4 regions of the Streptomyces sp. NPDC058246 genome follow, and region 1 is predicted to be linked to each of the others. Evidence: riboswitches for the same ligand, from Rfam matches in the RefSeq annotation. Region 1 holds a riboswitch; each other region holds the start of a gene.
The links. Region 1 has a riboswitch for cyclic di-AMP ahead of ACFVXA_RS10305 (M23 family metallopeptidase). Riboswitches for the same ligand answer to the same signal wherever they lie in the genome.
Positions count from the first base shown of each region.

Region 1 (2,193 bases):
AGCGCGGAGCTTCCGGAGGCCTGCGCGAGGGTCTCGTGGAACCAGCCGCCCAGCGAACGCAGATCCTCGCTGTGCCCCCTCCTGGCCCGCTCCTGACCCAGCCTGACCAGGCCTCGGAGCACCTTGAGGTGGGCCTCGGTGCGGCGCTGTGCGGCCCGCGCCGCGCCCAGCGGCTCAAGGAGCATGCGCATCTCCAGCAGGTCGGAGGCCTCCTGCTCGGTGGGCTCCGCGACGCACGCGCCCGCGTGCCGACGGGTGACCACGAAGCCCTCGGCCTCCAGGGTGCGCAGGGCCTCGCGCACGGGGACGCGCGAGACGCCGTAGCGGCGGGCGAGCAGTTCCTCGGTGAGCCGGCCGCCTCGCTCGTAGACCCCCGCGACGATGTCGTCACGGATCGCCGTGCATACCGAGTGCGCCGGAATACGCATGACCGGACCTCCGCTTTAATCCCCGTGAAACGCCGTCGATTGACGCTTGTTCAGTGACTCTATTGCAGAAAGCCTGAATTTCCGATGGCGGGCCGGAATCCATGGATATTTTTTGGACAGGCGGCCGCGTGAAACGACGATGCCCCGGCTGGCTGAGCCGGGGCATCGGAAGGCCGAAGAAGAGGTGACGCGCTCGTCAGACGTTCACACCGTGCGAGCGGAGGTAGGCGACGGGGTCGATGTCCGAGCCGTACTCCGGGGTCGTGCGGGCCTCGAAGTGGAGGTGCGGCCCGGTGGTGTTGCCGGTGGCCCCGGAGAGGCCTATCTGCCCGCCCGGGGTGACCGTCTGGCCCACGGAGACACCGATGGACGACAGGTGGCCGTACATGGTGTACGTGCCGTCGTGCATCTTGATCACTACTTGATTGCCATAGGCCCCGCCCCAACCGGCCGTGACGACAGTGCCGGAGCCGACGGCGTGCACCGGGGTGCCCGACGCGGCGTGGAAGTCGACGCCGGTGTGGCTGCCGGAGGACCAGAGGCTGCCGCCGGCCTTGTAGCCGGTGGAGATGTACGAACCGGTGATCGGCAGGACGAAGGAGTTGAGGCGCTTGCGCTCGGCCGCGCGGGCGGCGCGTTCCTTGGCCTCACGCGCCTGCTCGGCCTTCTTCGCGGCCTGCTTCCGGGCGGCCTCCTCGGCCTTCTTCTGCGCCGCAGCCTCGTCGGCGGCGTACTGCTGGGCGGCGGCCTGCGCGTCGATCTTCTCGGCGATGGTGTCGCCGATGGTGATCACGGGTGTGAGGCCGGTCTGCTCGACGGAGGGCTCCGCGGCGAGGGCCGGGGACGCGAGGGTTCCGATGACACCGGTGGTGGCGAGCGCGGCGACGCCGACGGCGTTGGCGGTCGTGCGCTGTGCGCGGCCCGGTCGACGATGCTTCCCGGTGCCACAGATGAACGCCATGTAGGGGCTGATCCTTTCCTTCCCTCTCGCCTACCGGGTTAGCTGACGGGTTCGGAGCAGGAAGGTCTCCTACGGACCCCTCCAAGGGAGGGCGTCCGATTCACCCCAGGGACTGCGTATGGGTCCCCGGCTCCCCTGGCTCGCGCCGTACGGGGACTCGGCGATGACTGTCCGGTGCCGCGGGCGCGGCGCACTGCGTGACGAACAGCCGGACCGACGCTAAACGGGACATCTTTCAATCGACAAACGGATCACGGCTTTTGTAGCGCATGCCACAGGGCAGACAGGCAACCTCCCTACCAATACGGACACCTTGGGGACGAAGTCCGCGATGAGGGGACGAAGTCCGGGCAAACGGAGACCCAGGTGACGCTTCGGTCACCTGGGTCCTCGGGTGGCCCCTCGTGGAGCCGGGCCGCGCTACTCGGCCCGTACGACGGTCACTTCACCGATTCCGAGGGCCTTGACCGGCTCCTCGATCTGCGCGGCGTCACCCACCAGGACGGTCACCAGACGGTCGACCGGGAAGGCGTTCACGGCGGCCGCGGTGGCCTCCACGGTGCCGGTCGCGGCGAGCTGCTGGTACAGCGTCGCCTGGTAGTCGTCCGGCAGGTACTGCTCGACCTGGTCGGCGAGCGTGCTCGCGACGGCCGCGGCGGTCTCGAACTTGAGGGGTGCCACACCCACCAGGTTCTGTACGGCGACGTCGCGCTCGGCGTCCGTCAGGCCCTCGGCGGCGAGGGTGCGCAGCACCTTCCACAGGTCGTCGAGCGCCGGGCCGGTGTTCGGGGTGTCCACGGAGCC
Region 1 is NZ_JBHVWZ010000005.1:272,863-275,055, forward strand. Features, by position in the region: gene ACFVXA_RS10300 (GntR family transcriptional regulator) at 1-428, opposite strand, end outside; gene ACFVXA_RS10305 (M23 family metallopeptidase) at 625-1,389, opposite strand; cyclic di-AMP (ydaO/yuaA leader) riboswitch at 1,402-1,562, opposite strand; gene ACFVXA_RS10310 (M16 family metallopeptidase) at 1,810-2,193, opposite strand, start outside.

Region 2 (2,193 bases), on a different contig from region 1:
GAACTCGGCGCCGTCGGCCGGGTCGGTCAGCGGAAGATTCACGTTCCGCACGCCCGGCAGCTCGACGTCCGGGCCCTCCAGCTTCTGGTCCGAGGCATTGCGGAAGTCGAAGACCGTGTGCAGGCCGAGGGAGGCGAGGAACGCCGCGTCCTCCTCGGTGGCGTGCGCCAGGTGGCCGCTGCGGAACAACTGCCCGAACCTCACGCGCCGGCCGTCCACGGTGGGCAGGCCGCCCACGTCCCGGAAATTGCGCACACCGGTCAGCTCGGGCTCGGTCGACGGGACCTGCTGCGTCACTGGGGCTCCTCCCCTTCGGCCGTCGGCGCTGCCGGGCTTCCCTCGGCGGCGCCGGCCGTTCGGCCGCTTGTCTACGGGTTGCGCTCTCGACGATACGACATGGGTACCTGGGGCAATGAGTTGTCCACAGGCGTGACATCTCCGAGGGGCAGCGGGCCGCGCTCGCCCGGCGGGCCGTGCGGTGCGGTACGTCCACGGCGACGAGATCGTCGTCCTCGCCCGGCTCCAGGGCCCAGCGGTTCGGCGAGCCGGTGGCACCGCTTCGGCTGCGCGGACTTGATCCGAAATAGGTGTACGAATCTCGCGAAACGGGCGAATTGCACCGCCCTGCGTTACTGCCATCGTGAGTTGCGGACGGGGTCGTGCGGGGATCTCGATGCGGCAGTTATCCGACTGTGTCGCATGTGACTGTTCTGTCCGAATTAATGCCTTCATTCCAACTGGCCCTGGAATAGAGCACCGTAGGTCGAGGTGCGTGAGGAGCGTCATATTCGTGACCATGCGTTGCGAACCCCTTTTGCCAATCCGCCCGAATTTCCGGGCCGGTTGAAAGGCCGGAAAGATCGTCGATCCACGGAGGGTGACGGGAATTCCGGCATGGATCAAGAAAGGCGCACGCACGAAAAAGCCACATGGTTGGCGAGATGCTCTCATCTCGCTTACGTTCTGCCTCAATCCGGACGGACGCCCAATCCTGCCGCCGCCCGGAATCCGCACTCACCCGCATTCGGCAGGAGCGGGGGACCCGCAGGTACCACGCCTGTTCCGGTCCCCGGAACGGCTAGGGGTATAGCCGCGCAATTGCGTGGCCGGACATCTCCAGTCCGCACCCGACAGCTCACCTCGCAGGCGCCGGAGAGGAATTCGTCATGCCCGCGAAGGGTAAGCACCGCCGTCCCAAGTCCCAGCGTTTCACCCGCTCGATCGCCGTGGCCGGAACCGGTGGCGCCGCGCTCGCGCTGCCGCTGATGGGAGCCACCGGCGCTCACGCCACGACCCCGACGGCCTCCGCCGCGCAGCAGGCCGGGAAGTCCGTGACCGCCTCCCCCGTCGCCGCGAAGAAGGCGGCCGGGACGAAGACCTACGCCGTGCGGGCCGGCGACTGGCTCGCGAAGATCGCCGACGAGCAGAACGTCAGCGGCGGCTGGAAGAAGCTCTACTCCGACAACCGCTCGGCCATCGGCAGCGACCCGTCGCTGATCCACCCGGGTCTCCGGCTGACGCTCGGCGAGAAGGCCGCGTCCGGCGGTGCCACCCGGTCGTCCGCGAAGACGACGACCTCGTCGGCCAAGACCACGACGTCGGACGCCAAGGCCGACACGGCCACCACGGCGGCCACCCCAGCCACGAAGGCCGCCAACACCGCGCCCACCAGCAACGCTTCCGGCTACACCCTGCCGGTCCAGGGCGCCACCGTCGGCACCGGCTACAAGGTGGCGGGCAGCATGTGGTCCAGCGGCTACCACACCGGCGTGGACTTCGTGGTCCCGACCGGCACCACGATCAAGGCCATCGCCGGGGGCACCGTCGTCTCGGCCGGCTGGGGCGGCGCGTACGGCAACCAGGTCGTCATCCAGCACGCCGACGGCCAGTACTCCCAGTACGCCCACATGTCCGCGCTCTCCGTCTCGGCGGGCCAGACCGTGACCGCCGGCCAGCAGATCGGCCTCTCCGGCGCGACCGGCAACGTCACCGGGCCGCACCTGCACTTCGAGGTCCGCACCACGCCGAACTACGGCTCGGACATCGACCCCGTCACGTACCTGCGCTCGCACGGTGTCGCCGTCTGACACCCCTGCTTTTCCCTGCCCTTGCCGGCAGTACTGTCTCCGAAGGCCGGACCCCACGATCCCCGGGGTCCGGCCTTCGGCCTGCCACTGTCAACTCCCCACGCGG
Region 2 is NZ_JBHVWZ010000016.1:181,120-183,312, forward strand. Features, by position in the region: gene ACFVXA_RS23840 (tyrosine-protein phosphatase) at 1-297, opposite strand, end outside; cyclic di-AMP (ydaO/yuaA leader) riboswitch at 1,006-1,162, shown strand; gene ACFVXA_RS23845 (peptidoglycan DD-metalloendopeptidase family protein) at 1,167-2,087, shown strand.
Region 2: it holds a riboswitch for cyclic di-AMP, as region 1 does, so the genes downstream of both, ACFVXA_RS23845 (peptidoglycan DD-metalloendopeptidase family protein) here and ACFVXA_RS10305 (M23 family metallopeptidase) in region 1, are expected to answer to the same signal.

Region 3 (2,193 bases), on a different contig from region 1:
CGAATTCAACATCCGTACCGGATGGATGTATTCCACACGCGCCTGACCGGCAGCCTTGATGTCACACGCCTGACCGGCAGCCCTGACGTCGGGGGGGTGCCGTCAGGACCGCCGGGAATCAGCGGAACACACGCGTCCGAACGCACGCGTCGGGACGTACAGCCAGGAGGTACGACCAAGGCGCACGCGTCACGACGTACCCGTCAGGGGTTCAGACCCTTGCTGCGCAGCCACGCCATCGGGTCGATCGCGTCGCCACCGCCGGGGTGGACCTCCAGGTGCAGGTGCGGCCCGGTCACGTTGCCGGTCGCGCCCACGCGCCCGATGACGTCTCCCGTGGCGACCTTCTGCCCCACGCTGACGCTGATCGACGACTGGTGGCAGAACCACAGCTCCGTACCGTCGTCGAGGGTGAGGATCGTGCGGTAGCCGTACGCGCCTGCCCAGCCCGCCTCCGTGACGGTGGCGCTGTGGATCGCCTTGATCAGCGTGCCGGTGGGCGCGGCGAAGTCGAGGCCGGTGTGGTAGCCGGAGGACCACATGGAGCCGGCCTCGCCGAAGCGGGAGGTGAGCGTGTACGAGGAGGTGGGCAGCGAGTAGCTCTTGGCGAGCTCGGCGAGGCGCTTGGCCTCGGCGGCCTTCTTGGCCGCCTCGTCCGCCTTCGTCTTGGCGGCGGCGGCCTTGGCCTCGGCGTCGTCCTGCTGCTGGGCGGCGAGCGCGACGGCCTTCTTCGCGGCGGCGGCCTCGGCGGCCTGCTGGGCCGCGCTGTCGACCTGGTCCTGCTGCGACGCGGCCTGCTGCATGATGCGGGCCCGCAGCGCCTCGCCCGCGTCGGCGCTCCCCTGCGCGGCGTCGGCGCTGGTCAGACCGGCGCTGGTGAGCGGGGTGGCGGAGCCCTTGGGCGTACTGGACCCGCCGTCCGATATGAGGGACTTGGCGGACTCGGTGACCGATGACAGGTCGGGAAGCGAGATCGACACCGGCGGCTTGCCGGGCGCGGCGGTGGCCATGCCACCCGCGCCGACGGCGGCTATGACACCGACGCCGAGAACCGTGGAGCTGCGGGCGAGTCCCCCACCGCGCTGCTTGCTGACACGGTGCCGGCCGCGAACGGGACGGACGGAATCCTCAGAGGGGTTCCATTCCTCCCAGGAGCCCTCGTCGTTGCCGTACGCGTAGCCGAAGGGCTGGGTGTCGTTCGGCGCGAACGAGGTTTGCTGGGCAGGCCGGTTGGACGCCACGTGGGCGCACTCCTTTCCTTCCTTCTCGCCTACCGGGTTAGCTGACGGGTTCGGAGCAGGAAGGTCTCCTACGCGCGTCAACCACGGCTTTTCCGCCGTGAAAGACGCTCGATTCACCCCAAGTTGGTGGTTCCCCGGCTCCCTTGCGGGATTCGGCGCGTGCGCACGGAGCCGCCTCTTGTGACGGCTGGGACGACCGCGCTGCGTTATCGAACGTTAATAGACCCGGGTACCGGATTCCAAGCTGTTCGGACTGATCGTTAACGCTTTTGGCCAGGACTTTGGGGACACCATCGGTTCAAACCGGGCGAGTTGACCACACTTCATAAACATCGATTCAGCTGATGGTGTGTCAGTTGTTATGCGGAGTGGCACCGTCCGATCACCACAGGTGACAAGGATCAAGGGCGCCGTACGGCCAGCAGCGCCATGTCGTCCGTCGTGCCGCCGCCCGTGTGCCGGCGGACCTCCTGGGCGAGGGCGGCCAGCAGGGCGTCGGGCCCGGGGAACAGGCGCCCGGCGAGGCGCGCGGCGGGATCGTAGAACTCCCCGCGCTCGTCGCGCGCCTCGGACAGGCCGTCGGTGTGCAGGAGCAGCGTGGCCCCCTTCGGGAACCCGGCCTCCACCGCGCGGTCGGGCCAGCTGCCCAACTCGCCCATCCCGAGCGGCAGGGCGGGATCCTCGGCGGCGAGCGGGACCAGCGTGCCGTCCGCGTGCAGCAGCAGCGGCGGGGGATGGCCGCGGTTGACGATCCGTACGGCCTCGTCCCCGTGCGGGATCTCCGCGAGTACGGCCGTGGTGAACCCCTCGAAGGCGTCGAGGCCCTCGCGCCGGGTGCCCTCGCGCGCCAGCGCCCGCTCCAGACGCTGTGCGACCGCCTCCAGCGTCGCTTCCTGCTCGGCCGCCTCCCGGAACGCCCCGATGACGACGGCGACGGCGGCGACCGCCCCCA
Region 3 is NZ_JBHVWZ010000009.1:288,598-290,790, reverse strand. Features, by position in the region: gene ACFVXA_RS16850 (M23 family metallopeptidase) at 204-1,241, opposite strand; cyclic di-AMP (ydaO/yuaA leader) riboswitch at 1,253-1,409, opposite strand; gene ACFVXA_RS16845 (PP2C family protein-serine/threonine phosphatase) at 1,643-2,193, opposite strand, start outside.
Region 3: it holds a riboswitch for cyclic di-AMP, as region 1 does, so the genes downstream of both, ACFVXA_RS16850 (M23 family metallopeptidase) here and ACFVXA_RS10305 (M23 family metallopeptidase) in region 1, are expected to answer to the same signal.

Region 4 (2,193 bases), on a different contig from region 1:
GGTGAAGCCCGAGCAGTCGTACGAGTCCGGGCCGGTCGCGCCCCAGACGTACGGCTTGCCGACCTGTGCGCGGGCGAACGCGAGCGCCTTCGCCGCCTTGGTCGCGTACGAGGAGTCGGTGGCGGTCGAGCCGGTGGAGCCGGACGAGCCGGTCGTGGTGCCCGGCGACGGCGACGACTCCTGGGCCGCCTTCTTCGCGGCGGCCGCGGCCTGCTGCTGCGCCAGCTCCGCCGCCTTGCGCTCGGCGGCCTCCTGCTTCTTCTTCTCGATCGCCGCGAGCCGCGCCTTCTCCTCGGCGGTCAGCTCCGAGAGCAGTTCGCGGGCCTCGGAGAGCTTGCGCTGGACGTCGGCCTTGGACGTCTTGAGCGCGTTCTGCGAAGTGGTCAGCGTCTGAAGGCTCTTGGACGCCTCCGCACGCTTCTTCGTGGTGGCGGCCTGTTCCGTGACGTAGTCGTCGACGGCCGCCTTCTGGCGGGTGGTCAGACGGCTCATCAGCTGGGTCTGGTCGAAGTAGTCCTGCGGATCGTCGGCGAGCAGCAGGGTCGCGGTGTCGGGGGCGGCGGCCCCGGTGCGGTACTGCGCCGCCGCGAACGTACCCAGTTCCTCGCGCGCGGTGTTGAGCTTCTCGGTGCGCTGCGCGACGTCGTCGAGGAGCGTGTCGACACGCTGCCGCTGCTTGGCGGCCTTCTCCCTGGTCGCGTTGTACTTCTCGGTGGCCGTCTCGGCCTGGTGGTAGAGGTCGTTGACCTTCTTCTCGACTTCTTCGAGGCTCGGCTTGGGATCGGCCGAGGGTGCGGCGTTCGCCGTCTGGGAAAGCAGGGCCACCGAGGTGAGGGCCGCCGTCGCCAGGGCGGCGGGGGTCCGTATGCCTGCTACGCGCGTACCCGTAGGACGCGATGTGCGATGCGACGCCACGAGGGGGCGACTCCTTCCGTCATCCGCCTACCGAGTTAGCTGTCGGGTTCGGGCGGGTGGTTCCGGAAGGTTTGCCCTACGGTCCTTGCCCCTCAAGGCAGTTGGACCGATTCACCCCAAGGTCGGTGGGTCCCCGGCTCCGGCTGCCGCGAGGGCACGCCGAACTCGGCGGAGGCCGCACGGCCCGGCGACGTTCGCCGGTTGCTGTCGAGCGGCCTGACCGGAACGCTAGCCAACTCGTGTGGCTCCTGTGAAGGTTGATGTGCGATATGCCCGATACATTTTCGTGACCTTTTTCGCGACCCCGGCCCCGCGCACCCCTCGGAGCGAGTGGACCGGTGTGTTCTGTAGTGAATTGACCTGGTTGATGCTGTTCATCGAGAGGCGCTTCCCGCTCGATCGCCGACCGTTACGCGCCGATTTCGGAGGGTGAGGCCGGTGTCCGCCGGTGTCGCCGGCGGACACCGGCGGCGTCACCGGCGGCGTCACCGGCGCTCGTACGCGTCTCGTGCACGTGCGGAGTTTTCGGGGTGGCGGCGGGGTGTCAGTGGGGCGCTCTAGACTCGGAGAGCGATGAGCAGCCTCTTTGATGACAGCTTCCTGGCGGACCTCAAGCCCTCCCGGGCCCATGAGGAAGAGCCCCCGCCGCCCGAGGACGATCACGTACCGGAGCCGGTTCCGGACGATCTGTTCGGCGGGAAGTTCGACGTGCCCCCGGACCGGGACGCGTACTACCGCGACGGCGCGCACCGGCCCGCCGTGGACGCGGCGGCGCTGCTGGACGGGTTGAACGAGAACCAGCGCGCGGCCGTGGTGCACTCCGGCTCCCCGCTGCTCATCGTGGCCGGCGCGGGCTCCGGCAAGACGCGCGTACTCACGCACCGGATCGCGTATCTGCTGGCCGAGCGCGATGTCCACCCGGGCCAGATCCTCGCGATCACCTTCACGAACAAGGCCGCGGGCGAGATGAAGGAGCGCGTCGAGCACCTCGTCGGCCCGCGGGCGGGCGCGATGTGGGTGATGACCTTCCACAGCGCGTGCGTGCGCATCCTGCGCCGCGAGAGCAAGAAGCTCGGCTTCACGTCGTCCTTCTCGATCTACGACGCCGCCGACTCCAAGCGTCTGATGGCGCTCGTCTGCCGTGATCTCGACCTCGACCCCAAGCGCTTCCCGCCGAAGTCGTTCAGCGCCAAGATCTCGAACCTGAAGAACGAGCTGATCGACGAGGAGGACTTCGCCGCCCAGGCCGCCGACGGCTTCGAGAAGACCCTCGCCCAG
Region 4 is NZ_JBHVWZ010000002.1:385,915-388,107, forward strand. Features, by position in the region: gene ACFVXA_RS04285 (NlpC/P60 family protein) at 1-915, opposite strand, end outside; cyclic di-AMP (ydaO/yuaA leader) riboswitch at 924-1,096, opposite strand; gene pcrA (DNA helicase PcrA) at 1,489-2,193, shown strand, end outside.
Region 4: it holds a riboswitch for cyclic di-AMP, as region 1 does, so the genes downstream of both, ACFVXA_RS04285 (NlpC/P60 family protein) here and ACFVXA_RS10305 (M23 family metallopeptidase) in region 1, are expected to answer to the same signal.